2 regions of the Paenibacillus sp. FSL R7-0297 genome follow, and region 1 is predicted to be linked to the other one. Evidence: riboswitches for the same ligand, from Rfam matches in the RefSeq annotation. Region 1 holds a riboswitch; the other holds the start of a gene.
The links. Region 1 has a riboswitch for cyclic di-GMP ahead of MKZ24_RS02555 (anti-repressor SinI family protein). Riboswitches for the same ligand answer to the same signal wherever they lie in the genome.
Positions count from the first base shown of each region.

Region 2: it holds a riboswitch for cyclic di-GMP, as region 1 does, so the genes downstream of both, MKZ24_RS06220 (flagellar assembly protein A) here and MKZ24_RS02555 (anti-repressor SinI family protein) in region 1, are expected to answer to the same signal.

Region 1 covers NZ_JBBPAQ010000001.1:593,355-609,682, forward strand. Annotated here, with positions in the region: gene MKZ24_RS02515 (MDR family MFS transporter) at 1-96, shown strand, start outside; gene MKZ24_RS02520 (PadR family transcriptional regulator) at 102-662, shown strand; gene MKZ24_RS02525 (hypothetical protein) at 899-1,117, shown strand; gene MKZ24_RS02530 (hypothetical protein) at 1,453-2,739, shown strand; gene sipW (signal peptidase I SipW) at 2,741-3,337, shown strand; gene MKZ24_RS02540 (TasA family protein) at 3,438-4,034, shown strand; gene MKZ24_RS02545 (TasA family protein) at 4,104-4,694, shown strand; gene MKZ24_RS02550 (helix-turn-helix domain-containing protein) at 4,871-5,203, shown strand; gene MKZ24_RS02555 (anti-repressor SinI family protein) at 5,353-5,502, opposite strand; cyclic di-GMP riboswitch class I at 5,531-5,615, opposite strand; gene MKZ24_RS02560 (2-oxoglutarate dehydrogenase E1 component) at 6,131-8,998, shown strand; gene odhB (2-oxoglutarate dehydrogenase complex dihydrolipoyllysine-residue succinyltransferase) at 9,057-10,379, shown strand; gene MKZ24_RS02570 (RNA polymerase sigma factor) at 10,516-10,773, opposite strand; gene MKZ24_RS02575 (nucleotidyltransferase family protein) at 11,094-11,672, shown strand; gene MKZ24_RS02580 (methyl-accepting chemotaxis protein) at 11,813-13,333, opposite strand; gene MKZ24_RS02585 (IS110 family transposase) at 13,998-15,113, opposite strand; gene MKZ24_RS02590 (NAD(P)/FAD-dependent oxidoreductase) at 15,547-16,328, opposite strand, start outside.
Region 2 covers NZ_JBBPAQ010000001.1:1,421,493-1,437,820, forward strand. Annotated here, with positions in the region: gene MKZ24_RS06210 (LysR family transcriptional regulator) at 1-689, opposite strand, end outside; gene MKZ24_RS06215 (DMT family transporter) at 786-1,703, shown strand; gene MKZ24_RS06220 (flagellar assembly protein A) at 1,765-3,390, opposite strand; cyclic di-GMP riboswitch class I at 3,493-3,586, opposite strand; gene MKZ24_RS06225 (FUSC family protein) at 4,036-5,136, opposite strand; gene MKZ24_RS06230 (ABC transporter ATP-binding protein) at 5,430-6,554, shown strand; gene MKZ24_RS06235 (ABC transporter permease) at 6,544-7,350, shown strand; gene MKZ24_RS06240 (ABC transporter permease) at 7,347-8,186, shown strand; gene MKZ24_RS06245 (ABC transporter substrate-binding protein) at 8,183-9,256, shown strand; gene MKZ24_RS06250 (hypothetical protein) at 10,270-10,944, opposite strand; gene MKZ24_RS06255 (class I SAM-dependent methyltransferase) at 11,069-11,893, opposite strand; gene MKZ24_RS06260 (1,4-dihydroxy-6-naphthoate synthase) at 12,005-12,856, opposite strand; gene MKZ24_RS06265 (futalosine hydrolase) at 12,856-13,563, opposite strand; gene MKZ24_RS06270 (response regulator transcription factor) at 13,966-14,655, shown strand; gene MKZ24_RS06275 (ABC transporter ATP-binding protein) at 14,877-15,815, shown strand; gene MKZ24_RS06280 (ABC transporter permease) at 15,799-16,328, shown strand, end outside.

The sequences.
Region 1 (16,328 bases):
GTGCTTGCCGTTGTCTTTGTTCTGCTGATGCCTAGAGACCGCCTGAGCATTCAGCCTAAGGAATCCCAACCTGCTCCAGCTTCCGGGCAGAGGTAAGCATCATGTCCATGAAGCTGCTGATTCTGGGGCTGCTGCTGGAACGGGATATGCATCCTTATGAAATTACACTCGTCATGAAGGAACGCACGATGGACCAGATCATTAAGCTGCAGATGGGCTCCTTGTATTATGCTGTCGACAAGCTGGCAGAGGGCGGGCATATTGAAGCTGTAGAGGTCATCCACAGCGCAGACCGGCCGGATAAAACGATCTACCGGATTACGGATAAAGGCAAGGAATTAATGGAACAGCTCATTCTGCAGCAGATCAAGAAGAACGATCCCCTGTATCATCCGCTGTACATGGCCTTGGCACTCTCGCGCTATATTGACCAGGAGAAGGTAGAGAAGCTGCTGGAGGAACGCATCCGCGAAGCGGAGCACCAGGTTAACTTCGCCTACCAGGTATACGAGGAGCATATCTCCGTTGTGCCCCGCTCGGCGCTGCATCTGATGTACGGCCGGTATGAGCATAGCCTGACAGAGCTGAAATGGCTGAAGCGGCTCTATGAGGATGTGGCCGCCCGCAGGCTGAGTGACAAAGGCAGCCCGATCATTCCGTAATAAATATAGAATTTCAGGAGGATTGTTCCGCCGCCGTTACAGGCAGCCGGGGCAGTCCTCCTTTTCATTTCCAAAGCCTGTTCACACCGGAACCTGCGGTTTATTACAAGTCCCTGTGTTTAATAAGCCCGTATTGTGTTTATTAGGGAGCAAACTGCCGGCAAGGCTCAGGAGGATTCTCTAGCACATTCCCCATCCTTGCCCTGCAAATATTCCGAAAGGGAAGTGAACTTAAGATGAGCCATAGTGACGACAAGAAGCCGATAAGAGACGAACGTGACCATCCCGAGCAATACCCCACGGACAAGCCAAGCTTATTCGACCTTGACGAAAGCGAACAGAATGTAGATCCGATTCCGGTTGAGGATCTGACCCTCGAGAAGCAGGAGGAGAAGGATAAGGAAGGCACGAAACACCGCTCCTCCAGTGACAAAAAATACCATACCGGATTCTAAAAGTTATAGCTTATAGCTGTACGTCAGCTCACGCGGAGAGAAGCTTCCTTAAGGAGCGGACTTCACTACAAATGGAAAGGTTATGCCATCCGTATTTGTTATGCGGATAGCATAACCTTTTTTCGTTCTCAATAAAGAACATTCGTGAAAAACAGCGATAAGTCAAGTAAACTAAAGATAATTAGATGTATTCGTGCTTTATTGCGAACAATTCGCTGAAATTGACATTTTTCTTTTCATGGGTCCGCAGTGTATGATTTCATTACAAAAACGTTCTTAATAAAGAACGAATATAACGAATATTAATCAGTAAGCCATGAGAGGGGGGCCTACCTTTGTACCCCAGATCCGCCAAACGGCGTAAACGGAAATACACGAAACTCGGTCTTCGGATCCTGCAATCCGGTATGGCTGTATCTGTCCTTATAATGTATACATCCAATCAGATTGGCGGTACTTACGGAGAGTACAACACTTCGCAGGAACAGATCACCTCTATCGGGCTCTGCTCCGTATTCCCGGGTCAGATTGAACAGCTGCTGTCAGAGTTCAGCGGACATGTCCGAACAATTATCGAACTGAAATCCTCTCTTGGCAGCCACATTCCGAGCGGAAACTATACCACTCCCCCGATCTCTGAAGAACTGTCAGCGGAGGAACTGGATCAGGTCTCCAGTGAGATCTCAGAACAAATCCGGCTGGCAAGCGATACAGTTAACGCACTGGATACACAGCTGAGCTTCAATGCAGGTATCTGGCAGCAAATTCTGCAGGAAATTGGCAGTGCAGCAGCCATTCTGCATCAACTCGGAGGATATATGGTAAATCTCGAACCTAATTGCCTGGAAATCCGTGACGCCCAGTTCTTCGAACAGCTACAGGAAGGTCTCCATCAAAGCGGGGTGCTGTCGGAATTTCTGACGGATACATTAACGGGCATTGTGCATTATCTGAATACGATTCATGATTTAGGCGGCTCGCTGCCGACCGGTAATCCTGACCGGGTACTTCTCCGGCAAGAAAGCTTCGGCTTCCCTGCCGAGGAACCGATTTTCTCATTCATGGCCAGAGCCTACAATGCAGACCCCAATGTATCATCCGCCTTACAGTCAAGCTACGATCAGTTAAGTGCAGAATTAACAGCCTCCAGAGACAACCTATCGTCCACAATCACCACGCTGCAGGAACAGCAGGTACACATTGCTGAAGCGAAGGCGGCGCTGGAGGAGAAAGCCAAGGCTGAAGAAGCGGAACGGCTCGCGCTGGAGAAGCAAAAGCAGGAAGAAGCCGAAGCTCTGAAACTGGAGCAGGAAGACACTAAGAATAATCCGCCCGCAACCAGCATTCCTGGAGAAGATAAGACCATCGAAGAACCTGCTATAGAAGCTCCTGAGGGTGAAAAGCCGGCTCCTGCACCCTCACCGGATGCAGAGGTTACTGCTCCGCCTGCCACACCGGCACCGGAATCCCCTCTTCCGGAGGCGACTCCAGCGGCAGAACCAACTGCGGAGCTCCCGGATAGCGGTACAGATACCGCGCAGCCAACAGCTACAGCTACAGCTACAGCTATACCTACAGCTACACCTGCTCCACAATCTGATATCAGCAAAGGCGGGGAATAATATGCGCATCAAAAAGATAATCAGCACCACATTGTCCACACTGATATTTATGATTTTCCTGGTGCTGGTAACAGCAGTAGTCATCTCTAAAGCTTCCGGAGGCGAACCTTCCTTCTTTGGCTATCAGATCAAGACGGTGTTATCCGGTTCCATGGAGCCGGGCATCCAGACCGGATCTATTGTAGCGATTAAGCCGGGCGGGGATATGACCCGTTTTCAAAAAGGCGATGTGATTACATTCATGAATCCCGATAACCTCCTGATTACACACCGTGTGGTCGATGCTTCAATAAACAGTGCCATAGGCGAGGCCAGCTATACCACCAAAGGGGACAATAACGATGCAGCCGATACCTCAGCGGTCAGCTCGACAAATGTGGTAGGCCAATATACCGGCGTCACCGTCCCTTATGTAGGATATGCCATGAATTTCGCAGTCTCCAAAGCCGGAAGTGTAATGCTGATGATTATCCCCGGGCTGCTCCTGCTGCTCTACGCACTGTATTCCTCCTGGAAAGCCGTTGCGGCACTGGAGAAGAAGAATGCAGGGACAGCGGTGACCGGCGGAACGGATACCCTTCCAGACATTGTGCAATAAACTTGATTGTCCTCTCCCGTTTACGAAACGCGGAGCAACAATAAATTTTCCCGGAAGACAGGCAAAGACAATAAAAGAACGATGAGAAAGGGATGAACAAATGAACGTTAAAAAAACATTAGGTCTCGGCGTTGTATCGGCAGCACTCGGATTAACCCTGGTCGGCGGAGGAACCTTCGCTTACTTCAGCAGCACTTCCACCACTGCAGCTTCTTTTAACAACGGAACTTTATTACTGAATTCGGACCCCTCCGTTATTGTCAATCTCACCAATCTTAAGCCGGGAGATACAATCAAAAGAGACTTTAAATTGAAAAATGACGGGACCCTCAATATTCCCAAAGTTGTTCTGCGCACCTCATCTGTCATTACAGATGCCCTGGGGGATAACAGCTCCCATAATCTCAAAGACGATATTATTGTAACCTTCCTTATTAACAAGGATAAAGTAACTTCGCCTGTCCTGGTTATTTCACTGGCCGACCTTGAGCAGCAAAGTCCGGATCTTGTAGCTAAGGGAATTCTCGGCGGAATCTTTGGTGTAGAGAATGGGGGCATCAAGGCAGGCACCTCAGATAAGCTGAGCGTACAGTTTGCCTTCAAGGAAACCTTCCAGCCGCAAAACTACTATCAAGGCGATACGCTGGCCCTTACCCTGAACTTCGATGCCAATCAGGAAAAAGGCGCCCTCAAATAATCTGCCCTGTCACGCATTCCTGTTCTCTGATCTTTAAAAAACATAATATACTCGAGGAGGAAATTAATTATGGGTATCAAAAAAACATTGGGTCTTGGCGTAGCATCGGCAGCACTGGGATTGTCTTTAATCGGAGGGGGCACCTTCGCTTACTTCAGCTCCACAGCAACCAGCACGGCAACCTTCGCGGCAGGTACGCTGAAGCTCGGCTCTTCCTTCAATACACCTGTTGCCCTGACCAATCTGAAACCGGGTGATTACACCGTACGCACGTTCACCTTGTCCAATGACGGCACTCTGGATATCAAGCTCCTCACGCTGGCTACCAGCTACACCGTAACTGATGCGAAGGGAGATAATGCCGGCCAGGATCTTGGAGATCACTTCAAAATCAAACTTCTCGACAGTTCTTACACCAGCGGGCCGCTTACCGGCCATGTGCTGTCCGAAATCTCCTTGAAGGATCTGAAGAACACATCCAGCTATGATCTCGTAACGGCGGGTGTACTGCCGGGAGGCATCGCCGCTACCCAAACCAAAACCTTCAAGATTGCTTTCGAATTCGTTGACAATACACAGGATCAGAATATCTTCCAGGGTGACGGCTTGGCGCTGAACTGGACATTCAATGCTACGCAAGGTTTGGGAGAAGCCAAATAAGGCTATTAAACTATATACACAAAACGGCATATCCTCCCTCATCCGGGCTGGATATGCCGTTTTGTCTCTCCACTGCCGCCAGCTTCCGTCAGGAACAATGATTTTTGTCGGTTTTGCGAATTTTTGTTATACTGATAACAAAAAGTACGGAGGGCGTTGTAATCGTGTCAGATAACATGGGAAGCCGCATCCATAGGCTCCGTCTGGAGAAGGGTTATTCTTTATCCGAGCTTGCGGATAAGGCTGACGTGGCGAAATCATACTTAAGTAATGTTGAGCGGAATATCCAATCCAACCCCTCCATTCAATTTATCGAAAAAATCGCCGATGCACTTCAAGTATCCATTCACGTATTACTGTATGGCGGAGTTGCAGAAACTGCAGAACCGGTTCTTGATGGAGAATGGTTCAGGCTGGTACAGGATGCGATGGCCTCTGGTATAAGCAAACGTGAATTCAAGGAGTTTCTTGATTATCAGAAATGGCGGCTGGAGCAGAAGGATAACTGAAATACCCCCACAAAGTGAGGCAGCAGCTTCGATGATTACTCAGGTACTTTGCGGGGACCCCGAAACAACATGTAAATTCCAACAGAAGAGGGCACAGCGCGTACACCGCTGTGCCCTCTTCTGTATGTATCCGTACAATGCTGAATGCCCTACATCGCCTGGAGTGCTTTTTCACTAAAAAAACGCCGAATCTCGTCCGCCTGGATGCCAGCCTGCTTAGCAGACATTAGCAAATGCACCCATTCTAAATCCAGATCAACTGCCTGCAGTTCGTCATTCCCCTGGTTGGACTTATCCAAGAAATCTCCTCCTAGAATTTTCGCGTCCCCAGGCAGTCCGGCCATCATAGTATTTCTACTTTAGATCCGAGACTTTGTGCCCCTGTCTTTCGGCAGGTTTACCCTTTACTGGACCCTTTACATGAAAGGATCTGAAAGAATCGATGAAACCGTTCTCCGCAATAACATTATACAAGATCTTACATGAAAAGTGTGTCGTTTTCTGGGATTTTTTTATGTTAAATCGTGAGGACCCTTAGCTAAAATTGCCAATGGCTTGTATAAATAATTCCAATTCATCTTCAATCGGTCCAAATTAGTTTAAATATACTAAATAGATTTAATCCTATAACACAATATAGAAGTAATTACCCATTTCTATGATATACAACCACCTAAATCCTTAATTTTTTTATTAACTCCAAAGATATTTTGTTCCTCCGGCCTCACCCGGATAATTTATGATTGTTCTGTATGAATTCCCTGCTGAATCATACCGTTTTGCGAACGGATTGCACGAAAGTATGAATTGATTACCCTGCCGGAAAGTAGCACAATAAGATGAGAATGAAACCGCAAACATCGCAGCTCCGCTAAGCGGTGTTCCTATATACCGCATGTGGAGTTTATCCGTTAGGAGGACCTACTCATGGCCATCAAAGAGCCCTATAACGAATCTGTCTGGAGCAAGTATTACGGTCCCAATCTGGGCTACATTCAGGAGAAATACGAGCAGTTTGTCAAGGACCCTTCTTCCGTAGAGCATCATTACCGCGATCTGTTCACAGTATCCGGCCCGCCTCCCCTGGCTCCGGATGCCGTCAAGACGCCTCCACCCGCCATCTCGGGAGATACGGAGTGGCTCAAGAAAGCTGTTAAAGCTTCCAAGCTAATGGCTAACATTCGAATATACGGCCATATGGCTGCCGATATCGATCCGCTGGAGCGGAGCACCAACCCGATGGCGAAATGGCTGGAGATCGAGACCTATGAGCTGACGCGCGAAGATCTGAATGCCCTGCCGGCTTCGCTGATCTGGGAGAATGCCCCTGAGGGCGTGCATACCGCTATGGATGCCGTTCACAGAATGCGCCAGGCCTACACACAGACCATCGCCTATGAATTCGGGCATGTGCATGACGAGCGTGAGCTGCGCTGGCTCAACAGCCAGGCGGAATCCACGACGTCGCCTGCTCCACTGAACCATGCGGAACGCAAAGAGCTGCTGAAACGCCTGATTCAGGTAGAACAGTTCGAGACCTTCCTGCACAAGACCTTCGTCGGCCAGAAGCGCTTCAGCCTGGAAGGCAATGATGCGCTCGTACCTATGCTGGATGAAATTGTCCGCGCTGCCGCACATGACGGCGCTGAGCATATCCTGATGGGTATGGCCCACCGCGGAAGACTTAATGTGCTGGCCCACATTCTGGGCAAACCTTATGATATTATTTTCTCGGAATTCCATCATTCGCCGAACAAGGAGCTCTTCCCGTCCGAAGGCTCTATGGGTGTCACCTATGGCTGGAGCGGTGATGTGAAATACCATCTAGGCGCCGACCGCGCCGTCCGTGAAGGCGAAACCGTGCGTACCCGCATCACGCTTGCCAACAACCCGAGCCATCTCGAGTTCGTGAATCCGGTCGTTGAAGGCTTCACGCGTGCAGCCCAGGAGGAACGGGGGACCCCCGGCCTGCCTAAGCTGAATACGGACAAAGCCATGGCCGTGCTTATGCATGGCGATGCCGCCTTCCCTGGTGAAGGTATTGTTGCGGAAACACTTAATATCGGCAAATTGCAAGGTTATCAGAATGGCGGCACTGTGCATATTATCGTCAATAACCGGATCGGCTTCACCACCGAAAGTGAAGATTCCCGCTCCACGCATTACGCCAGTGATCTGGCGAAGGGCTATGAGATCCCGGTAGTGCATGTCAATGCCGATGACCCCGAAGCCTGTATTGCTGCGGTCCGTATGGCCAGCGCTTACCGCCATTTGTTCAAGAAGGATTTCCTGATTGATCTGATCGGGTACCGCCGCCACGGCCATAATGAGATGGATGATCCGGAAACCACCCAGCCGATGGTATATGGCAAGGTTCGCAACCACCCTACCGTCTACCGCGTTTATGCGGAACGCCTGCAGCGCGAGAAGGTCGTTACAGCCGATGAGGTGAAGAGCATGATTGCCGAGGCCGAGAATGTGCTGCAGCAGGCCTTCGAGCAGATGAAGGAAGGGAAACAGAAGAACGCCGAGTCCAAGACTTCGGTCGTCCTGGATACGGGAACACCGGTGCACCGCCCTACAGCGGTTCCGCTGGCCAGTCTCCAGGAGATTAACCGTGAGCTGCTGAGCGTACCGGCCGGCTTCACGGTCTATCCGAAGCTGGAGCGGATTCTGCAGCGGCGCAAGGATGCGTTGAATGACGGCGAGCGGGTAGACTGGGCGCTGGCTGAAACCCTGGCCTTCGCTACCATTCTGAAGGATGGCACGCCGATCCGCCTCAGCGGACAGGATTCACAGCGCGGCACCTTCGCTCACCGCCACCTTGTCCTGCATGACAGTGAGAGCGGGGAGCTCTTCTCCCCTCTTCACCAGCTTAAGGATTCCCGCGCCTCCTTCGGCGTCTACAACAGCCCGCTGTCAGAAGCCTCTGTACTCGGCTATGAATACGGCTATAATGTGTTCGCGCCGGAGACCTTCGTGCTCTGGGAAGCGCAATACGGTGATTTCGCCAATGCCGCCCAAGTCATTATTGACCAGTTCATCTCCGCCGGACGCGCCAAGTGGACACAGCGCAGCAATCTTGCGATTCTGCTGCCGCATGGATATGAAGGCCAGGGACCGGAACATTCCAGCGGCAGGCTGGAACGTTATCTGCAGCTCTCCGCTGAAGAGAACTGGACCGTAGCGAACCTGACCTGCGCGGCCCAGTATTTCCATCTGCTGCGCCGTCAGGCTGCACTCTGCGGACAGCCCGATGCCCGGCCGCTGGTAATCATGGCACCGAAGAGCCTGATCCGCAATCCGCGCAGCACCTCGGCCGGTGCTGATCTCGCCTCTGGCAGCTTCCAGCCCGTGCTTCCGGAACCGCTGCTCGGCAGCAAGCCTGAAGAGGTCAAGCGCCTGGTGGTATGCAGCGGCAAGGTCGCCATCGACCTGCAGACTGAGCTGGAAGCCGCCCGCGGACAGGACTTCTCCTGGCTGCATATTCTCCGCCTGGAGCAGCTGTATCCGTTCCCTGAACGTGAGCTTGGCGCACATCTCAGTTCGTTCCGTTCCCTGCAGGAAATCGTCTGGGTGCAGGAGGAGCCGAAGAATATGGGCGGCTGGAGCTACGCTGAATCCCGGCTGCGCGCCATTGCCCCGCAGAATGTTACCGTCCAGTATATCGGCCGTCCGGAGCGCTCCAGCCCGGCCAGCGGTTATGCGGATGTGCACAGCTTCGAGCAGCGGCGCATTGTTAGAGAAGCCCTGAAACTTAACGCTCAAGTACAAGCACCTGTACCGTCTTCCTGACAGCAGCAAGGCGGTCTCTCAATAACGTAAACTACTATATTTGGGGAGGTAACGGCCTGTGTCCGAAATTAAAGTACCCGATTTGGGCGAATCCATTTCCGAAGGAACGATCTACAAATGGCTGGTTAAAGAGGGCGACACTGTCGGCCAGGGCGATGTGCTCGCGGAGCTTGAGACCGACAAGGTCAACCTGGAGATCAGTGCGGAGGAGGATGGTGTCATCTCCTCCATCCTGCGCCAGGCGGGCGAGAACGTTGCCGTTGGCGAAGCTATCGGCATTATCGGCAGCGCCGACGGTGCGGCAGTAGCCGGCGGCGGCAAGCCGGAAGCGGCAAGCGTAGCCATGGGCAGCAGCGTCTCTGACGGCGGCAAGCCGGAAGCGGCAAACGCAGCGGCGGGCAGCAGCGCCTCTGACGGCGGTAAGCCGGAAGCGGCAAGCGCAGCGGCGGGCTCTGCGGCCCTGGCTTCGCCGGGGGCGCGCAAGCTGGCCCGGGAGCGGGGCATCGACCTCGGCGAGGTCAGTGCCCGCGACCCCATCGGCCGGATAGGCCAGGCCGATGTGAACGGCCATGGCGCAGCTGTGCCGGAGGCCGCTGCGCCTGCAGCTCCGGCGGCGGCACGGCCGGAGCCGGTGAAGCCGCCCGCGCCGGCGGGCAAGGCGCCCCGCGCGGAGGACGGCAAAGCGACCGAGCGCAAGCGCATGTCGCGCAGACGGCTGACGATTGCCAGCCGCCTGGTCGAAGCGCAGCAGACGGCAGCGATGCTGACCACCTTCAACGAGGTGGACATGACCGCTATTCTCGACATCCGCAAACGCCGCAAGGATGCCTTCAAAGAGAAGCATGAGGTTGGACTCGGCTTCATGTCCTTCTTCACCAAAGCCGTGATCGGCGCACTCAAGGCTTATCCGCTGCTGAATGCCGAGATCGACGGTGAGGATCTCCTGCTGAAGAAATACTATGACATCGGCATCGCCGTAGCTGCCAAAGAAGGTCTGGTCGTGCCGGTCGTCCGCGATGCCGACCGGCTTAGCTTCCCGGAAATCGAGCGCAAGATTGGCGAGCTCGCCTCCAAAGCGCGCGCCAACACGCTCAGTCTGCCGGAGCTGCAGGGCGGTACCTTCACAATCACCAACGGTGGTGTATTCGGTTCTCTGCTGTCTACGCCGATCCTCAATACGCCGCAGGTCGGCATCCTCGGCATGCATAAGATCCAGCTTCGTCCGATCGCCTTGGATGAAGAGCGCACAGCCAACCGTCCGATGATGTATGTCGCCTTATCGTACGATCACCGGATTGTAGACGGTTCAGAGGCGGTAGGCTTCCTTGTCAAGGTCAAGGGTTTACTGGAAGATCCAGAAGCGCTGCTGCTGGAGGGCTAAGCCCTACCTGCGGCGGCATCCTTCATTCCTCATACGTGTGAACACCAAAGGCATCCGGAGAGCGTATTCGCTCTCCGGATGCCTTTTTGGATTTCATTTTGACTGCCCTTTAATACCTAAATTGAATTCAAGCTATTCACTTAAGCTGCTGCCTGCTCAACGATGAATATTTGGACTTCCGGCTGCTGTTCAAGCAAGAGTTGCCCGATTCATCCTTTGCACATGGAGTGCTTATTAAAATCCTGCACTGCACCTCATCCTCGGCATCCTGCCTGTTCCCCAGCATCCGGCAGCAATACCGGTAAACCGGCTGCTGAAAAGCATCAACAATGAACGCAAAGGATTCCTGCTCCCCATGTTGAACCCGGATAATGACCGCCTCTACCTGCCGCATATCCGGCACATTCTCCTGTGACGTTGCCCTCACCTCCTAGATTGTATATCTCTATAACACCTGACTTCTGCAAAAAGTGCCTGCCGGCACAATTTTATTCGAGTAAAAATGGTTTTGCGGGCTTCATCCTATGTAGTCTTACAATCCAATATAATATAACTTTAGCAGATTTACCGAAGGCTGATTTATTGCACCCGACCTCACTTTACCCCACCTAACCCGGCTAGCCCACCTCAAGCAAAATCAAATACACTTCCCACTCCGTCCGGGCTATAATGGATTATTGTCTTCATTTCAGCAGAGAAAGAAGAGATTATACAATGATAATAACCAGTGAAGCAGACATTCTCCAGCGGGTGATGGAAGATGCCTGGATGATGGATATTCTGAAGGCTGCCGGAACTTTGCAATTGCCGGACTGGTGGGTCTGCGCCGGATTTGTGCGGTCCAAGATCTGGGATGTGCAGCATGGTTTTACGGAGAGAACGCCCCTCGCCGATATTGATGTGATCTATTATGACCCCGGCGACCAGCGGGAGGAAGTCGAGAAATCCTGGGAAACCCAGCTGAAGAGCCGTTATCCCGGAATTCCCTGGTCAGTCAAGAATCAGGCCAGGATGCATACCGTCAATAACCTGCCGCCCTATCACTCGTCCACAGACGGCATGTCCAAATTCCCCGAGACGTCAACGGCGCTTGGACTCTCCCTGGACGGGAACGGGGAAGTCATTCTGGCCGCACCTCATGGAATTTCGGATGTCATTCAGCTGGTATTGCGGCCCTCGCCTTACTTCGCCGCCCATCCGCATCTGCTGCCTATTTATGAGAAGCGGATTGCAAGCAAGAACTGGCAGGGCATCTGGAGCGGGCTGCGCAGCCTCCCGGCTGACGGTACCTAGTCCGGGCCGAGACCTCGTACAACCAGCAAAGAGCAACAGGTGCTCCCTGACCAGGGCAGCCTGCTGCTCTTTGTTATAAGACAATGTTATCTGCTTCATATAATTATTCTTCCTCTGCTATCCAGCTGAAATACTCTAGTTTACACCGCCAGATCTATCCCCACCACGCCTACAATCTCTCCGCGGCCATCCTTAATCGCTCTGGAGAGCGTAATGCAGGAACGTTTGGTAATCGCCGAAACATACGGCTGCGAGACGTACTGGCCTTCATTCATGGCCCCGTTCCACCAGTCACGGCGTTTAGCATTCAGAAGTCCTGCCGCAGGCTCGGAGTAAATGAACGTGCCGTCCGTCCGGTTGGACCAGATCGCCTGCACATCCGGAGCCTTACGGATACAGGAAGCAAGGATGCTGCTATGGCTATCCGCATCCGGTGAATACAGCTCCCGCTTAGCTGAGAGCTCCTCCAGCAATACCTGCATTTCCTGCAGCCGTCCCTCGTATCCGTTCATCTCAATCACCCCGCGCACCGCAATTGCATTCACTGATTGCTGCAGGGATTGCGACTCTATGAGCAGGCTGGCGCTGATATTATTCAGCTGTCCAATCTGGGACCGCTGCCGGGTGACCTGCTCCAGCGTCAGGTCCACACCTGCGATGGTCTCGTTGACAATACCCACCGCACCGCTGAGTTCGGCTGTCACCTCATCAATCAGCCTGCTCTGCCGCGCAGCCGCAGCGACTGATTCAGCTACCGCCGTTCCCACCTCTTCTATTCTGTCCGAGATATCGCCGAGACGCCGCTTCACGGTTGCTACTTCATGCACACCGTGCTCAACTGCAGACTGCTCTTTCGTAACCGACTCCAGCACCTGCTGCACTCCGTTATTGATATCGAGCAGCACCTCCGTGGAGCGGTCTACCGAACTCCGGCTCTGGTCGGCTAACTGCCTGATCCGGCTGGCCACTACCGCGAAGCCCCGCCCCTGTTCACCCGCCCGCGCAGCTTCAATAGAAGCATTGAGCGCAAGCAGCGAGGTTTCATTAACAATGCTGACAATCAGCGAGTTTATCTCCTCCACCATAGCAATATGGCCGCTAAGAGTCGTGAATTTATTCAGCATGTCCCCGCTTTGCTCCTGCAGCTCCTCCATGACCTCATCTGTATTCTTCAGCGAATCCACCATTTCAGCCATTCCTGAGCGGGTCGCCTGCATGGTCGCCCCCAGCTTCACGGTCAGCTCCTCTATATGCTCCGTAACCGCCGCTACTCCGCCCATGGTGGCAAAAGCACCCTCAATATTGGCCTTAGCCTCGTTACTGCGCGTCTGCAAATCCACTTCGTATGCATGTGAATAGTCTGCCGTCTGCTGCAGCCCTTCCGTATGGCGGCTAATTTCCTCCAGAGCCCCATGCAGCCGGTCTGAGGTGACAACAATCTCATTGCCGAGCAGCTCCACCTTACCCCGGGATTCCGCCAGCTGCCGGTCCTTTAGGACTCCGCCGTGATAGCTGTCCAGCGCAAGTCCGCCGAGTGCCGCCATTAGCAGCAGATAGATAACCTTATGTATCCAGTACATATCAACCCACAAGCAGTACATTCCTATAAGCAGCAGCAAAACAACGGCTAGAACGGCCTTCCACCGGCGAATCCCCATCATCAACGCTCACTCCACTCCATCATGTTATGTATTCTAACATTATATCAGCAGAGTCAAATTAAGGAAACCACTTCTATACCCATCACCCAGTAACGGCGTGTATAAAGAACAAACGGGATGCGGCGTGGGCCAGGGCGTTGAACACGTGGCATGGACGCCAGGGCGTTGAACACGTGGCGTGGACGCCGCATGGAATTCCGCAGTAGGTATCCGTTCCACTCCACTCCGCCCGCACCTGCCACAACAAGTGGATAAACGTATCTTAATTTGCCCGTTTCTTACGAATGAACGAAAGCAAGTGGATTAACAGCACCTATTTATGTTAGTTTTCGCTACTTTGGCTGAATTCGGATAATTTAAGTGTTCTTTATCCAACTGCTATGAACGAATTTGTCAATCCCCCTGTTTCTTCCCTTTTTAACAAAGGTTTTTTCAATCCCTTGGGCATGGAGACAACATGCGAGTCGTCGGCTGGCACACTGCTATCCGTGGGTTGGTTCCACATGTTAGGCCTACGTCGAAGGAGCTTCCCTAAACTATTGTCGCACGTCAAACCCATCCGGGTTTTGTGCAGTTGGATTTCGTGGATTCTCCTCGAACCTTTCTCGTTGTCTCCATGCCCCAAGGATTCATCCTTTGGGGACAGGCTTTTTCTTGTTCTATATTATGCGATTCCTGCTTCTGCCTTTACCGCAACACACCAAATGAATCCGACCAATTCCCGTCCCACCGCTGCGATCACCAAGTTTCGGTGTTTTCCCCGTTTGACCATCTGCACATATTTTTTGTGCAATCTCTCCTGCGCCTTCCATGACGTTTCCTGGACATGAGCCCTTTGCCCTTCTAACCGCTTTTCTAAATCGCCTTTGACCGCCGGAAGGTAACGGTAACTCCAGGCCGATTCCACCAAAGCACGCCTTACGGAGGCATTTCCTGTTTTAGTCAGGCGGCCCCGTCTTGTCTTGGGTCCTGTAGAAGATTCCCGCGGAACCAGTCCCAGGTAACTCATCAGCTGCGCAGGCGAACGGAACCGCTCAAAATTCCCGATTTCAACGACGAGCGTCATGGCCGTGAGCAGGGCAATCCCCCGAAGACCCTGGAGCGCTTGAATCACAGAGGCGTACGGGCAGATTTCGGCTTCTTTCCGCATGGCCTCCTCTAGCCGTTTAATGCGCTCCTCCACCTCCCGCAACTGTTGTTGCATCTCGGTGAATACCCGTTCTTGCGCGGTATGCTCAAACGTCAAGGTAGAGAGCCACAGCCGGTATCGTTTCGTCCAGCGTTTTTTCATCCCTTCCGGGGTGTGGATCTGGTGCCGTAACAGAAAATGAACGAGGTGCTGCCGGGCCCGGTGCAGTTCTTCCCGAGCATTCTCCCGGGCTCGGATGAGATCCCGAAGAGCCTCGAGTTCCGGAGTGGGTACATGAATGCCCGTCAATTCTCCCGCACGGTGGAGCTGAGCGAGCCGCTCTGCATCCCGTCGGTCGGTTTTAATGGCATCGCCTGAACGCTGAGGAATACGTGAGGGGGCGATGACCGTGCAGGAAATTCCCATCTTGGTCAGCCAGCGATACAAATCATACCCGGTGGGTCCTGCCTCATAGCAGACTTCAAGAGTAACCTCCGGGCTTTTCAGTTTCCGAATGAGTCGTCCTACAGCATCTGGCGTATGGGCAATCGCTCCGTGATACCGTGCGGGGTCCCGTCCCTCGTCTGCAATCGCCACTGCAATTTTTTCTTTTGACACGTCCAAACCTACGTATTTTATGGTATTCTTCATAGTAACAGCTCCTTTCGCATTTAGCTCTGAAATGGTTGTCCTTACTCCCATTTTAACCTAAGGTGTGCGAACAGGGGCTGCCTTTCGTTCATCATAACTATTGGTTTTACAGCACCTTTTCGCTCATCAGCAAGTGGAGGAAATCCATCTATTTCTGCTCCCCCTATCTTTCAGGCGGACTAGCTCCAACTTTTTCCACTCCCGCATATCCTCCAGACTCGACAAACCGATAAAACAATTGAAAACGAGGAGCATTGGCTACGGGTGGGTGGGTGGGTGGGTGGGTGGGTGGGTGGGTGGGTGGGTGGGTGGGGCGGCTAGGGAAGCCAGGGAAGGTTCAGAATCTAACATATAACCTCCCAAAAAAAGGACAGCCGTGTACACCGCAGCTTCTGCGTGTAAGGCTGTCCTTCGGGCATCCACCTGGGCGGTTCTACAGAACTGCCGGTTGTACGTTTCCCTCTTGTTTAATCTTAGCCATCATTCCCCGGGCGATCCATACTCCGGCCGCTCCGGCCTGTGCAAGGCCGCGGGTAATGCCTGCACCGTCGCCTCCGCAGTAGAGCCCGGAGATCTCGGTCTCGAATTGCTCTGTCAGCTTAGGCCGGGCAGAATAGAACTTCGCCTCAACTCCGTAGAACAGCGTATGCTCGGAGGCAATACCCGGTGTAACCTTCTCCAGCGCCTCGACCATCTCAATCAGGCTCTTCATCGTGATGTACGGCAGGACCAGACCCAGATCACCAGGCACCGCTTCCTTCAGCGTGGGCTCAAGGAACCCTTCCTTGATCCGTGTCTCCGTAGAACGGCGGCCGCGCAGGATATCGCCATACTTCTGCACGATCACACCGCCGCTGGACAGATCATTGGCCCGCTTACAGATTTCCCGGGCATATTCATTCGGTTTATCAAACGGCTCGGTGAAGGTATGAGAGACCAGGAGAGCAAAGTTGGTGTTCTTGGAACCTAACGCGGGGTCCTTGTAGGAGTGTCCGTTCGCTGCCATCACTCCGCTGTGATTCTCCACGACAACATGTCCTGAAGGATTGCTGCAGAAGGTGCGGACCCGTGTCCCCACAGATGTATTGAAGATGAATTTCCCCTCATAGAGATGTTCGTTAATCTCTCGCATCACCACATCAGAGGTTTCCACGCGCACCCCTACATCCACCTGATTATTATACATTTTGAGCCGGCGTTTCTTCAGCACCGCGG
Region 2 (16,328 bases), 830 kb from region 1:
TCCTTGATCATATTCAGCGCGGTAATGTAGCTGTTGACCTCGTATTTCACATTCAGCCTGCTTCCGGCCCGGTTGAATAAGTCCACTACCGGAGGCTCGTAGCCCGACCGGCAGAGCAGCATGGGCTGAGCTTCCAGATCCTTCACACAGATGATCTGCTTGTGCCGAAGCTCGTGATCCCCGGGCAATACGGCGTAGAGCTTCTCCCGGAACAGCGGCAGGGAGGCGAACTCTTCGACCGGCGGAATCATCAGGCCTGCGTCAATGAACCGTGAGGCCAGCCACTCCTTCACCTCTGCGACCGAACCTTCATATAATCTGATCTCAATTCCGGGGTATTTGACAGTGATGGCGCTGATAATCTTCGGGACAAAATAGGCAGCGGCAACCGGAAAGGCGCCGATGCGGATGAGGCCCTTCTCCAGGCCTTTCTCGGCGGCAATCTCCTGATCTATCTTATCGAGGCCGCTGAGGATTCCGCGGCAGATAACCAGAATCCGCTTGCCGATATCCGTCAGCATCAATCCGCTGCGCCGGTCTCGCAGCAGCAGCCTCACGTCCAGCTCGGCTTCGAGTGCGGAGATGGCCCGGCTGACTGCGGGCTGGGTCATATTCAGCTCAAGACCCGCCTTGGTAAAGCTGCGGCTTTCAGCGATTAAAACAAATAGGCGGATTTGAGTGTTGTTCATATCTAATTTGGTATGCCCCTCATGATTATAATTCATTTCAATTATGACTGATTCTATTGTATCATTTGGGAAGAAATCAGAACAAGAGGTGAACTCATGCAGAAGCGGAAGCAAACCATTGGCTTATTAGTGTTCCTGGTTATTGTCTGGGGCATCAACTGGCCGCTCTCCAAAATTGCCTTAACGTATGCCCCGCCCCTGTTGTTCGCCGGAATCCGAACGGTCATTGCCGGTATTATACTAATCATCGCGGCTCTGCCTAAGCGGAAGCAGCTGAATTTGCGGCAGCTCTGGCCCGTCTATCTGGTGTCAGCCTTCCTCAGTATCGTCTTCTACTATGGCTTCCAGACGATTGGCCTGCAGTATGTACCGTCCGGCCTCTTCTCGGCCATTGTATTCCTGCAGCCGGTGCTGCTCGGAATCTTTGCCTGGATCTGGCTGGGCGAGCGGATGTACGGGCTTAAGATCGCCGGCCTTGTGATCGGCTTCCTCGGGGTAGCCTCGTTAAGCCTTGGGGGATTAACCGGAAGTATCTCGCCTATAGGCGTACTGCTGGCCTTGGCCAGTGCACTCAGCTGGGCTCTGGCCACGGTCTACACTAAACGTAACGCAGCCAGAGTAGATATGCTGTGGATGACCGCAATGCAGATCATGATCGGCGGGGTAATCCTGCTGGCAGCAGGCTCGGCTTCAGAGAGCTGGGCGGATATTACCTGGAGTAGTACTTTTATATTAAATACAATGTTCATCGCGGTCTTCGTGATTGCGCTGGGCTGGATGGTATACTTCAAGCTGATCAATGAAGGAGAGGCAGGCAAGGTAGGATCTTTCACCTTTCTGATTCCGCTGATTTCCATCGGCTCCAGTGTTGTCTTATTGCATGAACAGATTACGGTGAATCTGGTCATCGGCATGCTGCTGATTGTGAGCAGCATTATTCTGGTGAATGTCAGGCTGGGCCCGAATGCTGGGAGTGTCCTGCAGACCCCGGTACCCGGTCTGGGCAAGAAATAAATAAACGGCTGCCCTCAGGGATGAGGAGCAGCCGTTTATTCTTGTCGGGGGGACCGCAGGGTCAGACAGGAGCTCTGTCCGAATCCCGCAGGATCAGTTCTCCGCCGGACTCCAGAATACTGTTATGGGAACGGGCGATATTAATGAGGACATGCTCCTCCTGGAGCAGTTCAATGTACTCACACAGATTACGCAGCAGGCGGGAGAAGCTGTTCAGAACTCTGTCAGTGATAGTCTCGGTGAACTGCCCCGGATGGGTGAAAACCTCCAGCATCTGCTTGAGCTGATCCGTACCGGGCTGGGAAGCCCCTTCCATGCACAGCAGTGCGGATTTAAGGTCGCTGATCAAACCCTCCAAATGGCTGTACTTATCCTCCATCAGTAGCATAACTACCAGACCGTACTTCACGGATTGCTGGCGGGATTCTACATTCTTGGCCAGCAGACGGGCGGCTTCCCGCAGTCCGCCGACTTCAGTCAGCAGCAGACTGGAGAAGCGGTGCAGGCGGTGCTGGTGTACGCCGGCAAGTCCTGTATGCAGGCTGCAGCCGGTTACTTGACCGCTTATATAGATGCTGCCGGTAGCCGTAATTGTAGATTGGCAGACGTTTCCGTAGACATACACATTCCCTAACGCCTCAATACACATAGGGCCTTCAATATCTGAGGGTACAACGATGTCACCTGCAAATATAATCTCACCGGCCGTTGCCGCCATTTCCTTGGTGATGAGGCATAGGGCAGGGAAATCGCAGGTTGTGACGCTGCCGGAGTCTCCGCAGATGCGGGGTCTGCCCGTACGTAGAGCCGCGATCTCTCCGTTTGGAAGCAGCTGTGCATGGTCTCCGGCTGCGAAATAAATATCCTGGGGTGGAGGTGGAGGCAAGACGCCTCCTTCTACGTCAAATCCGGGAATTCCCTCTTCTGGCGGCAACTTGCGGGCAAAGACCTCTCCCTCTCTGGCGAAGGGGGCTCCCGGAAACCGGAGATAATCTAAGAAATCTGCAGCTTCCGCAGTTCTTCCCTCCCGGAGCATTCCATTGCCTGTGAGCGTATGCTCCGGGAGGGACAGCTGCAGCCTTGATTTCTTGCCGGGCAGCGGGGCTCTCCCTTCTACGATACAGACTGGGAGATATGTAGGGTTGTTCAGTTCGGCGTATAGGGCCGGGATATTCAGATTCCGCAGAATGGAGCGGTTATCCAGCGAAGAGAGAATCTGTTCTATAGTGAGCGTGGACAGCAGCATCGCCCGGTTAGGTTCAGCCCGGACTGCGGCTTCGAAGGAAGCCGGGCAATTAACCAGATTCCAGGCGTACTTTTCTGCACGGTACAAGGTGAAATGCACTTTGAGCTTGTCAGGTGAAACGGTAATCTGATACTGTGGCTTCTCGCAAATTTCCCAGGTTATATGATCCGCTGAGGTCACCTCAGTAGGCTCTGTAACGGTCTTCCAGTTGATCTTCAGCACTACAGGATGCACAGCGGAGATCCGGGCTGGCTTGCCGCCAGAGAGCGGGGGAGTAATGAAGATCTGATTATTCTGCACAAGGATAATTCCATCCTTATCTCCATTCATCCCGCCGGAAGTCTGGCCCTCCACAGAGAAAGAATCCAGGAATCCCGTACGTTCAAGCATCAAGGATTCCACGAAATCATATCGGGTTGGTTCGATGAATTGCTGCGGCATTAGCTTAACCTCGCTTTTTCGTATAATCAATGGCATTCGTACAGAAAAGAGCATCATAAAGCCTGGGGGATCTCCCGGTGACTGATGGCTTACGTGGTCTCTATTGGCAGCCTGGCGACCATAAACGCGGATTCTCTGCATTCTTAGGCCCATTGCTTTGCGTCCTACCCTTTCAGGAAGTTTGCCTTTAGAAATAGATCAATGATATACACTCAGCATGAGGCGATTTAAATCGACTGTAATCGACAAAAAAGGTCATAACTGGTTCCTGCGCTGCAGGAACTTCTGCAAACAAGCTTAATTCTAGTACTTAAGGAGCTATTTTTCAACTCTATTCTGCCAATTTATCAATAATCTTAAAATGTGCAGCTCTAAGTTGTCTGGAAAACTGGTTTCCCAGCGCTTACAGCTTATGGGAGGACCCCTTCTGCAAGAGCCCTTGTTGCTCAAACCGTACTGCTAATTGAATTATTGTACAACAATAATATATTTCCGCCCTATGACTGCCAATAATCCGCTAAAAATCAATGCGTGTAACTTCCAGTTGAACCGGGAGGGCATAGTGTCGTTACGGGAACAAATCATGAGGATGGGAACTAAATCTGATTCGGCTTTACCGCACAGGAAAAAGGGACTCTCCCAAGCCTATAGCTTATGGGAGAGTCCCTTCTGTATGAATCGTATCGCGCTCGCCGGTGCAGCCTTGGCGGGCTGCGCGCCAGCTGAGATTGCCGCATAATCAGCGCGTTCAATCTCTTCAAGAATCCGGTTCAGATGCGAGAACACCGCGCCAAGATCACGGAATGCGGCGAGCGGGCATTGACCCTGCAGCTCAGAGAACCAGGCCAGCTGCACATCACGGGCGCGGCGAAGGCTCTCGGGGAGCGAACGTCCGCATTCCGCATCCGACAGCGTCCGGGTACCATATAAGGCAATGCAGTCTGCCGTTGCCGTCACAACCTCTGTCATCCAGTCGGCTGCGGCATAATGGGCAGGAAGCAGGGAGAGCTCTTCGGAAATTCCTTTGACGTAGGAATGCACCCTGCTAAGATGGGAGGTAGCCTGTGACAGTGTACCGAGCTCTTTGCGGCACTGGTAATGGGAGAGCGTGAAGTGAAGCTCGTTCTGCAGTTGCTTACTCTTGCCAAGCAGTTCACCGGAAAGCTTAAGCGCGGTCAGTGCCTGGGCAGCATCCCGTCCGCCGGACGTCAGGCCGGTTAAGGCATCGGACAATGTCAGGCTGCCCCTCAGTGCCAAGTCCTTGACCTTGACGAACCCCTTGGGCGGAACGATAATCATATTTATAATTAAGGCAATCAGCACGCCGATCAGGGTCTCGGCGACTCTCCAGACGATGTACCCATCCTGATAGAAGGTGAGCGCCAGGACGGAAGTGACGCCAACCTGCGAAACGGCCTGGATATTAATCCGGCAGGCGGTGGCTACGCCTATACCGAGCAGCAGCATCAGCAGAATCGAGAGCGCACCAACATCGAAGAAGCGGCCCACGACCAGGCTGGCGATTCCGCCTAGCACAATACCGAGCAGCCGGTATGCCCCTTTTTCAAGCGAGGCTTTGACACTGCTCTGGGTGATAAGAATCGCCGCCAGCGGCGCAAAGTACAGATAACGGTCGCCATACAAGCTGTGTACCGCGAGCCAGGATAGTGATGCAGCAAGGGTAACACGTATCATATAAAGGGATAATCCGAACTTCTCAAGGCGGTCTTGTAACCCCTCGTTCATGGTAGTCATCTTCTTTCGCAAATGTAAGAAAAATTTTATGTTTTTCAGCCGTTTTCATTATAGCACCTCAAAACAGGCCACGCCGGGTCCATTTTTTACGAACTTGTTAAGTTTCTGTACTGCAATTAATAATGTAAGCTATCGCATATATCGAATGATTCCTATATGCTATATATATTGAAGTCTGTCGAACAAAGGGAGGAAATGTCACTTATCCGCGCTGAGGATGCTGCTTATGGATTGTCTCCCGCAATAAGCGGGTAAAATAGGTTGTACTACATAAGGTAGGGAGGTTGTTAGCTATAGCTACCCAGGAAGGCACTATTATTTCTTTTGATCAGGTTATTAAGCAATATGACGATGAAGAGGCTGTATTAAAAGGCGTGAGCTTCGAAATTGAACGTGGTAAATTCTATACACTGCTGGGCCCCTCGGGCTGCGGGAAAACGACCATTCTGCGTTTGATTGCCGGCTTCGCTGAGCCGACTGAAGGTTCCATTTATCTGAACGGCAAAATCATCAACCATATTCCCGCCAATGAGCGGCAGGTCAATACGGTATTCCAGGACTATGCGCTGTTTCCGCACCTGAACGTATTTGAGAATGTGGCTTTCGGACTGCGGATCAAGAAGCTTAAGAAGGATGTTATTAATCAAAAGGTGCAGGAGGCGCTGCGCTTCGTCAATCTGGTCGGCTATGACCAGCGGGCGATAAATGAGATGTCCGGGGGACAAAGACAGCGTGTCGCAATTGCGCGAGCGATTGTCAACGAGCCGCAGGTACTGCTGCTGGACGAGCCGTTGTCCGCGCTCGACCTGAAGCTGCGCACGGAGATGCAGTATATTCTGCGGGAAATGCAGCAGCGGCTGGGCATCACCTTCATCTTCGTTACCCATGACCAGGAAGAGGCGCTGGCGATGTCCGACTGGATCTTCGTCATGAACGGCGGAAAGATTGAGCAGAGCGGTACGCCGAACGATATCTACGATGAGCCGATCAACCGCTTCGTGGCGGATTTCATCGGCGAGTCGAACATCGTGCCGGGCGTAATGATTGAGGACTATGTAGTTGAATTTAACGGCCACCGGTTCGAGTGCGTCGATGCCGGCCTGAAGCCGAATGAGGCGGTGGAGATCGTCATCCGGCCGGAGGATCTGGAGATTGCCACAGTAGAAGCGGGAAAGCTGAAGGTGCGCGTGGATTCCCAGTTGTTCCGCGGGGTACATTATGAGATCAGCTGCTATGACGGCTCAGGCCATGAATGGCTGGTCCATTCCACCCGCAAGGCGGAGGTAGGCAGCGAAATCGGGCTGTATTTTGATCCGGAAGCGATCCATGTTATGCGTTTCGGCGAAACGGAGGAAGAGTTCGACAAACGTCTGGAGGCTTACGGCGAGGTGGAGAGCGATGAAGAGTAAGGGCAAGTCGTACTACCTCATCCCGTATTACCTGTGGATTGCGTTGTTTGTTATTGCACCGGTGCTGCTGGTTGTCTATTATTCCCTGTTCGATCTGGACGGGAAGCTGACGCTGGACAACTACGTCAATTTCTTCACGCCGGTATATATGAGAATGATGCTGAATTCCTTCTGGTATGCTTTTCTGATCACACTGTTCTCGCTCTTGGTGGCATACCCGGCTGCTTATCTGCTGACGCGCACGAAGCACAAGCAGCTGTGGCTGCTGCTGATTATTCTGCCGACATGGATCAATCTGCTGCTGAAGACATATGCCTTCATCGGGATCTTCGGCACCTTCGGCCCGGTTAACAATTTCTTCGATTTAATGGGGATAGGAGAGCAGCAGATTCTCTTCACGGGCTTCAGCTTTGTATTTGTATCCGTCTATATCTTCATCCCGTTCATGATTCTGCCGATCTTCAGTGCACTGGATGAGATGAATCTGTCGCTGGTGGATGCGGCGCGCGATTTGGGTGCCTCCGGGTGGACGACGTTCCGGCGGGTTGTGTTTCCGCTGACGATCTCCGGGGTCCGTTCCGGCGTTATGGCGGTATTCATTCCGGCGCTGTCGCTCTTCATGATTACACGACTGATTGCCGGCAACCGGGTAATTACACTCGGCACCGCGATTGAGCAGCATTTCCTGGTCACACAGGATTGGGGCATGGGCTCTACGGTAGCGGTATTCCTGATCGCCATTATGGCGCTGTTCATGATTCTTACGGGCAGCTCGCGGAAAGGGGTGCGCGGGTGAGAAACAAAAGCAAAAATAAAAACGGGATTGCCAATATCTATCTGGTGCTGGTCTTCCTTGTTCTGTATGCGCCGATTTTCTATCTGATGTACTACTCGTTCAACAGCGGCGGCACCATGCATGAATTCGAGGGCTTCACACTGGATTATTACCGTGAGGTCGTTGCTGATACCCGGCTGATGATTATTGTGATTAACACGCTGGTGATCGCGCTCCTGTCTTCGGCGATTGCGACACTGATTGCGATCATCGGAGCACTGGCAATCCAGCATGTCCGCAGCCGCCGGGCCAAGAACACGCTGCTCTCGCTGAATAATGTGCTGATTGTCAGCCCGGATGTGATTATCGGAGCCTCGTTCCTGATCCTGTTCACCATTGTCGGGATCAAGCTTGGCTTCACCTCCGTTCTGCTCTCGCATGTGGCGTTCAGTATTCCAATTGCCGTCATCATGATCCTGCCCCATCTGCAGGAGATGAGCCTGACACTGACTGACGCTGCCCGGGATCTCGGGGCTACGCGCCGCGATGTGCTTACGAAGGTAGTTCTGCCGATCATCAAGCCGGGGATTTTCAGCGGGTTCTTCATGGCGCTTACCTATTCCCTGGACGATTTCGCGGTAACCTTCTTCGTAACCGGTAATGGATATTCCACACTGTCGGTTGAAATCTATTCCCGGGCACGCCAAGGGGTCTCATTGTCGATTAATGCATTGTCGACGTTGATCTTCCTCTTCACGATTCTGCTTGTAGTAGGTTACTACTACCTTAACCAGCGGAAGAGCCGCCCGCCTATGCAGATTGCAGAACCGGTTGCCGAAGCGGGGGTGCCTAGATGAAACAGCTGGTAAATACGTTTCTGGCGATTCTGATCGTGGCATTCGGGCTGATGTTCCTGGCCTCCAGGCTGAACTCGGCCGAGGGCTATTCCGGCGGCAATACGCTGACGATCTACAACTGGGGTGATTACATCGATCCTGAGCTGCTGGAGCAGTTCCAGGAGGAGACCGGCATTACGGTGATCTACCAGACCTTTGACTCTAATGAGGCGATGCTGACCAAGGTTGAGCAGGGCGGTACGGTCTTCGATGTCGTGGTCCCTTCCGACTATGCCATTGCCAAGATGCGCGAAGAGAACCTGCTGCTGCCGCTGGATCACAGCAAGCTTCCGAATCTGGCCAATATCGGGTCCGAATTCATGGATCTGTCCTTTGATCCCGGTAACCTGTATTCGGTGCCTTATTTCTGGGGGACGGTAGGTATCATCTACAACCCCGAGATGACGGAGGGCATCGATTTCAGCAGTTGGGATTCGCTCTGGGATAAGCGGCTGGACAATAATATCTTCCTGGTCGATGGAGCACGCGAGGTGATGGGCATGGCGCTGAACAGTCTGCACTATTCCGTCAATGACAGGAATGAAGAGCATCTGCAGGAGGCGTTGGCCAAGCTGAACCGGCTGTCGCCGAATGTGAAGGCGATCGTCGGCGACGAGATCAAGATGCTGCTGGCGAACGAGGAGGCGGCTGTCGGAATCGTCTGGTCCGGCGATGCTTCGGAGATTATGGATGAGAACGACAAGCTGGATTACGTAGTGCCGGAGGAAGGCTCGAACATATGGTTCGACAACATGGTCATTCCGCGCGGCGCAGCCAATATCGAAGGGGCACATAAGTTCATCAACTTCATGCTCCGCCCGGATGTGGCGGCGCAGAATACGGAATATGTCGGCTACTCTACGCCGAACGTTCCTGCCCTGAAGCTGCTGCCGGAGGACATCTCCGGCGACGAGCGCTTCTACCCGCCCGCCGAGATCACAGACCGGCTGGAGGTCTACGATAACCTCGGTAAGCGGATGCTTGCCCATTATAACGAGCTGTTCCTGAAGTTTAAGATGAATAAGAAGTAGGTTGCCGGTCATTGAGTGCCCGCATGCGGAGGTTTCGCATGCGGGTGTTTTTTTGCTGGGGAAGGGTAGGGGGAGCTTCTGCAGAGCGGGATGGCTGGCAGGATGGGATAGATGGATGGGGCTGGAGGGATAAGGCTAGAGGGAGGGGGAGAAGGGTGAGGCTGGAGGGCTAAGGCTAGAGGGATGAAGCTGGGTGCTAGGGCTTGAGGGAGAGAAGGGGGAAGCTGGAGGGATAAGGCTAGAGGGATTGGGCTAGAAGGGTGAAGTTGGAGGGAGAGGAAGGGGGGAGGCTGGGGCTAGAGGGATTGAAGAGAAAGAGTTAGCTGGAGGGCTGAGGCTAGAGGAAGGGGGAGTAGGACGAAGCTAAGGATGAGATTAAAGGGAGGGTGAGAAGGATGAAGCCGGAAGGCTAGGGTCAGAGGGGTTGGCTAGACGGGCGAAGCTGAAGGCTAGGGTCAGAGCACTGGTGAGGGGCATGACTTGTTGGAGAATTGTATGGCCCTCACCGGCTACTGAGGCAATAGAGGCAGTATTAGTTGGATTTTCTACACTTGCTGGTGAACGAATGAACCCTGCGAATGCAGCAGGTGGATAAACAGCACTTAAATTATTACATTTCACCCCACGTAGCTGAAACCACCCCAATTAGTTGCTGTTTTTCCACTTGCTTGCCCACGATCCAACGAAATCGATAAATTAAGATACCTTTTTCCACTTACTGTTACAGCAGTTGATTCGCGGCACTACAGCCTACAGCCAGCAGCGGGTTCAACGATCCACCTGAACGTTGCTGGCGGTTCTGGTTAAAGCTCAGCGTACTTTTCGGATACATGTTACTGGGCAAACGTCGAGCGGACAAAGTATAGTGGAGATCCACTTGTGTTGCAATGTTCGTCTACGTCAGTGTATGGCCCGCAACGGGTCGCATTAATGCTGGTCCGCAGCCCCAGCCCGCAGCCGTTACATTAAATTTGGTCTGCTGCGGAAACGCAAGTAGATTGCTCCATATGAGACTAATTAAAATATTCAAGCACACTGCGTTTCAGCTCATACCGTGCAGTCCGTTCCTGATTACTGGTGGGGACGGGAAGGAGCCAGCCTTTGTCAGCCAGATTGTGTAACGTCCGGACTGCGGTTCTGTAATCGACAGAGAAATGTTCCTTCACATCCTGCGGGCGGATGGGCCGGGCCAGATGGATAATCAGCCGGATTACCTCCTGCTCCATTAGCTGTACACGTGACACAGGTGCCTCGGCAGGCTGATATCTGCCCAGTACGAGCCGCAGCAGGGTCATACAAAGCTCAGGGCGCTGCTCAACATCATCATACGCAAATGAAATCACATGATAGCCCATGGCGTACAGGAAAGTTTCCCGGTTAAGTTCGCCGCAGTATTTAGTCCGGTCCATATCGCGTACATGTGAGGCATAGCCTTTGATCTCGATCAGCAGCTTCACGTATCCCGGTAACCAGGCGAAATCTGCAAAATACGATCTTCCCCGCCAGTCCATGACCTCGTATTCTGGATGCAGCCCTTCAAAATGTCCCCGCAGCGGCCACCAGACTTTATTCAGAAACAGGATCTCGGCATGCCTATGCCCCCGCTCCAAGCGCGCCCGGCGTTCTCCTTTAGGTCTGCTGCCCAGATGCCCGTTGATAAACTGCAGATGTGCTTCTTCAAATGTCATGATTCTCAAGCCTCCCCCGAAAATAGAAAACGCCCCGGCTCCCCCAATTGGGGGAAAACCGGGACGTTCTTCGTCTCGCTGTTATTAAGCTTGGATATGGCTAGAATGACAGCATGAAAAGCCTTTATTTCACGCCGATCCGCATCCGGTAGCTAATCAGCACCTGCAATGTCCGGCCCCGGAAGTAGTTCTTAACCTCTGCCGAGAACTCGGCAATATCTTGCTCAAGTGAGGCCGGGCTAAGCTTCAGAACCGATTGCATTCCGCCTTGGCTGAGGGCCAGGCCGATATAGCGCTCTGCATTGCAGGCTTCTGTGTTGTGAAAAACGATTTCTCGCGCGTAAGTGAAACATCCGCTGGCTTTGATCCGGCCCAGATGTCCTTCCTTATCCCACTTGCGGGCCTGATCGGAATCAGGCTGGAGCTCCTTAAGCAGGGCGTCTGAAGTGGCGATCAGCCTATTGTAACGGGCTTCAATAGCAGGGTTCAGTACCAGAGGCCAATCGCAGTCATAGGCTGCGAACACTCCGCCCGGACGCAGACAGCGGGAGATTTCCTGAAGTGTGCTGGCCGGGTCCATCCAGTGGAAAGACTGCGAGCAGGTAATGATGTCGACGCCCTCTGAGGCGAAGGGAAGCTGATTGGAGTAGCCTTGGACAAAAGACAAGACCTGCGCCCCGTCGCCCAGGCGATTCAGCTTTTCCTGCGCTTTGCTCAGCATATCCGGGTTAGGCTCCACTCCGGTTACGGAGTCGGCGGCGTCTTTCCACAGGAAGGTGGACAGACCGGTGCCGCAGCCTATATCAGCGACCACGGCCGGACGGCTGCCCAGGTAATTACTCAGCAGCTCAATAACGAGCGGCGGCGCTTCGGGCCGGTAACGGTCGTATTCATCCTGATATCCCAAGAAGCGGTCAATATTAGGCTTGCTGTTACCTGCAGGAATCATAGGAATCAGCCTCCATATGAGTTGTGTTTGTGCTTTATCATAGATAGTCTAAGCGTCAATATTCAAAAATCCGGATAAACATAGGCGGATAAAAAGCTAGCAACTTCTGAGCTAGCGCAGCAGCTCCGGATCAATGGCAGGCACGAGACCCTCAGCGGCGGCGCGGGTTAGCAGGGCAGAGATTGCCGCGTAGCCGTCCTCGCCCAGGTTCATCGTGAACTCGTTGACGTAAAGATCAATATGCGATTTGGCTACTTCCGGGGAGAGCTCCTGGGCATGGCTCAGGACATATTCCTGGCAGTCCAGGGGATGATCCCAGGCATACTGTAAAGAGCTGCGGATCCAGCCGGTAATGGCCTCGTGGTCCAGATCCCGGCGGGCGATGATTGCGCCCAGCGGAATAGGCAGGCCGGTGTCGCTTTCCCACCAGCTGCCGAGGTCAGTCAGCAGGTTAAGATTATAGGACGGGTAGGTGAAGCGGGCTTCATGAATGACCAGCCCGGCATCAATCGTGCCATTCTGTACAGCAGGCATGATTTCATCGAAGGGCATGACGACGATCTCAGCCGGGCCGTCCGGCACCTGCTGCGCAGCCCACAGCCGGAAGAGCAGGTAGGCGGTGGAGCGCTCACTTGGCACGGCTATTCTGCGGCCGGATAGCTGACGCGGATGTTTGATGGCATCTGCACCTTTGCGTGTCAGTACGAGCGGGCCGCAGCCCCGTCCAAGCGCACCGCCGCAAGGCAGCAGCTTGTACTTATCCAGCACCCAGGGAAGCGCGGCGTAGGAGATCTTAAGGACTTCCGGACCGGCGCCGTCTGCCGCGAGGCCGTTGGTGATATCGATATCGGCAAAGGTTACCTCCAGCTTGGGTGCATTCGGCACCAGACCGTGCGCCCAGGCATGGAATACGAAGGTATCGTTGGGACATGGAGAAAAAGCAATATGAAGTTCGGTTGTCATTACAGCACCTCCAGTAGAATAGCCGCTGCCGCTGTGAGGGCGTCCAGGGCTTCTTTGATCTTCCACGCGGCCCGGTCGCGCGGGCCGACCGGGTTCGAGATCGCGCGCAGCTCCAGAGCTGCGATTCCCAGGGCCTTGGCGGCCACGGCGACCCCGTGGCCTTCCATCGCTTCCGCCGCCGCCTGCGGATGGCGCGCGGCGAGCTCCGCGGCCGTCCCGGCGGTGCCGGTCGCGGTCGACACGGTAAGCACGGTGCCCGTGCTTACCGTGAGCCCGGCCGCTGCCAGCGCGGCCGCAAGGGCCTGGACCGTGCCGCCCGGCGCAGGCACGGACACGCTGCCGAAGCCGAGCTCGGCAGCGCTGCGGAAGCCCTCCGGCGTCTCTGCGCCGAGGGCCGCGTCAAGCATCTCGCTGGCGACGACCAGCGAGCCTACGGGTGCACGGCCGGGGAAGCCGCCGCCGATCCCGGCGCTGATGACGCAGCCGTAGGAGCCGGCTGCCAGAGCGGCGGCGGTGCCCGCCGCCGCCGCAGCGGTGCCGGCTCCCGCTGCGATGACATGGAACCTGCGGCTGCCCTGCAGGCCGCGCAGGACGGCATCCCGCTCGGCTGCGACAGCGGTTACGATCAGCACGCGCGCCGCGCGTGCTTCTTGCGCTGCAACAAGGTCCGCGGCGGTCTGCGAATTCAACTCAACCTTCGCTTCCATAATCTGCCTCCCTTTATATGTTTGTATCTAAAGATCTTCGATAAAACCGCTTGCCGGGATTCTGTTCCTTCAATTCATCTTTACCTTTGAAAGTCTACGCCGTTTCTGAGAACAGGTCAAATTCGCAGGGGGTGTTCTAACGGAATCTCCAGACGTGTATAACGGCAGATACAAATGCTATTCCGAACAGTATTTCTTTGGCTATCGGACTGGAAAATATTGATCTTATGTTGAAAAAAATGTGTTCTATGCGCAAAGATATAACAGGATGTTGATAATCGTTTTTTCAAGAATAAGTGTTAAAATAAAGGATAAGAGGAAAAAATATACGTAAAAATTCCATGAGTCCGAGATTGGCCGGATTTGTGAGCAGTGAATGCAGGTATATAAGGATGTGGAAAATTGGAGCATATACTGATAGTTGAGGATGAGAAAGAAATTAACGGTCTGCTTCGCTGCTTCATATCGGAACACGGTTATTTGACTACTTCTGCGTATAACGGATTAGAGGCCCTGCAACTTATTCAAAGAGAATCTTATGATCTGATTCTGCTAGACCTGATGCTGCCGTATAAGAGCGGAGATCAGCTTCTGTGTGAATTACGGGAACATTCTGCAGTACCAGTGATTGTGATCTCAGCCAAGGATACAACGCAAACCAAAATTGAGCTTTTACGGATCGGGGCAGATGATTATATCACTAAACCTTTTGATCTCGATGAGACCCTTGCGCGGATAGAAAGTAATTTACGGCGGAATAAAATGAACCAGGATACTGCGGGAAACAGATGTTTAACCTATCAGGATATTCAGCTCGATGAGATGAAGCATAATGTAGAGGTTAAGGGTCGCGAGCTTGCGCTTACAGCCAAAGAATATGGAATTCTTGAACTGCTTATGAAACATCCGGAGAAAATATACTCCAAAGCCAATCTGTTCAAAAGCATCTGGAATGAAGAATATATGAGTGAAGACAATACACTAAATGTTCATATTAGCAATATACGCAATAAGCTGAAGGCAGCCAGTCCGGATAAGTTATACATAGAAACCGTTTGGGGAATAGGCTACCGCTTGTATAAAACAGACTAGAACCGGTTGATTATTATATGCCTTATTATGAAGGAACCGTTTGCTCATGGCGCAAGCGGCTCTTCCTGTTGGGAGCAAAAGCTCGCATGAACCATAACTTTAAGAATTCTTTAAAGAGATCCCGGAGGAAATTAAGAATTTCTTTAAGATTACCTCTTACTATAGTCAGTAACGGTAAATATATACTTAATGCTTAACCGTAGAACTGGAGCGTGACAGACATGAGTGACATCATCCTTACGACCAACAATCTCACCAAGAAATATAATCATACATTGGCCTTGGATAATATTAATCTGAACATTGAAAGAGGAAAGATGTATGGCTTCATTGGTCAAAATGGGGCTGGGAAAACAACGCTGATCCGCCTTATTGTAGGGTTATCCTTTCCGACAAGCGGCGAGTTGTACCTGTTCGGCAAGACAGGGAAGCAGGCGCTGCAAGAGCAGCGTAAACGGATCGGCTGTATGGTTGAAACGCCTGCTCTATATCCCAATATGACTGCTGTGCAGAATCTGGAAGTCCAGCGGATTCAGCGGGGAATACCCGATCGGCATGTTATCAGGGAGACGCTGGAGCTGGTCGGTCTGGATGATCATCTTACTGGCAGAAAAGCGGTCCGTAATTTTTCTCTGGGAATGCGCCAGCGGCTGGGTATTGCGATTGCCTTGCTGCATGACCCTGAACTGCTTATTTTAGATGAGCCGATTAATGGGCTAGACCCCATGGGGATCGCCGAAATGCGGATCTTGCTGAAACGCTTAAATGCGGAACGCGGGACCACGATATTGATATCGAGCCATATCCTTAACGAGCTTTATCAGACGGTGTCGCAGTATATCCTTATTAATCAAGGTGTCCTGATTGAAGAATTAACACAAAGCCAGCTGAATGAGAAGTGCAAACGCCATATTGCGCTGCAGACCAATCATGTAGAGAATGCCCTGCTTGCTTTAGAAAACCGGCTGCATATCAAAGATTATCAGGTTATGCCTGACGGAACCATTAAGCTGTATGATCACTTGGATGACATGGAAGGCATCTCGTCCACATTAATGAAGGAAGGCGTCCTGATTACGGGGATGACAATGGCTGGAGATACTCTGGAAAGTTACTTCCTCGACCGTATTGGAGGAGAGAAGCATGCATTGTCTCATTAAAGCAGAAATTTACAAGCTGGTGCATGACCGGAGCTTTTTTATCCTTTTGGCTTTGTCTATAGTACTGGGCGGCTTCCTTATGCTGGATCAAGGAAAACTTACCGGATATGAGAGTGTATTTGCGTCCTTGTATAATGCACCTATATTAATGCTGCTGACATGTGTATTTGGGGCGCTCTACATTGGAAAGGATTTTGCAGACCACACGCTGCATCACATGATTTGCGCTGGGCATTCACGGAACCATGTATTTCTTAGCAAAACGATCCTATTTGTAGCGGGGTCGAACATGATTTTACTCCTTCAGCCGATCCTTAGTATCGCTCTTAATGCCGGTATTTACGGGTGGGGGCACCAATCTTTCGGGTCAGATCTGAAGGAGATAATAAAATTATTTCTTACAACAGCTGTATTGAACGCGGCTATGTGCGGAATCTCCCTACTGGCGGCATTCATATGTAAAGATGTTGGTAAAACCTTATCCATTCCAGCGCTGTTTTATTTTTTGACCAT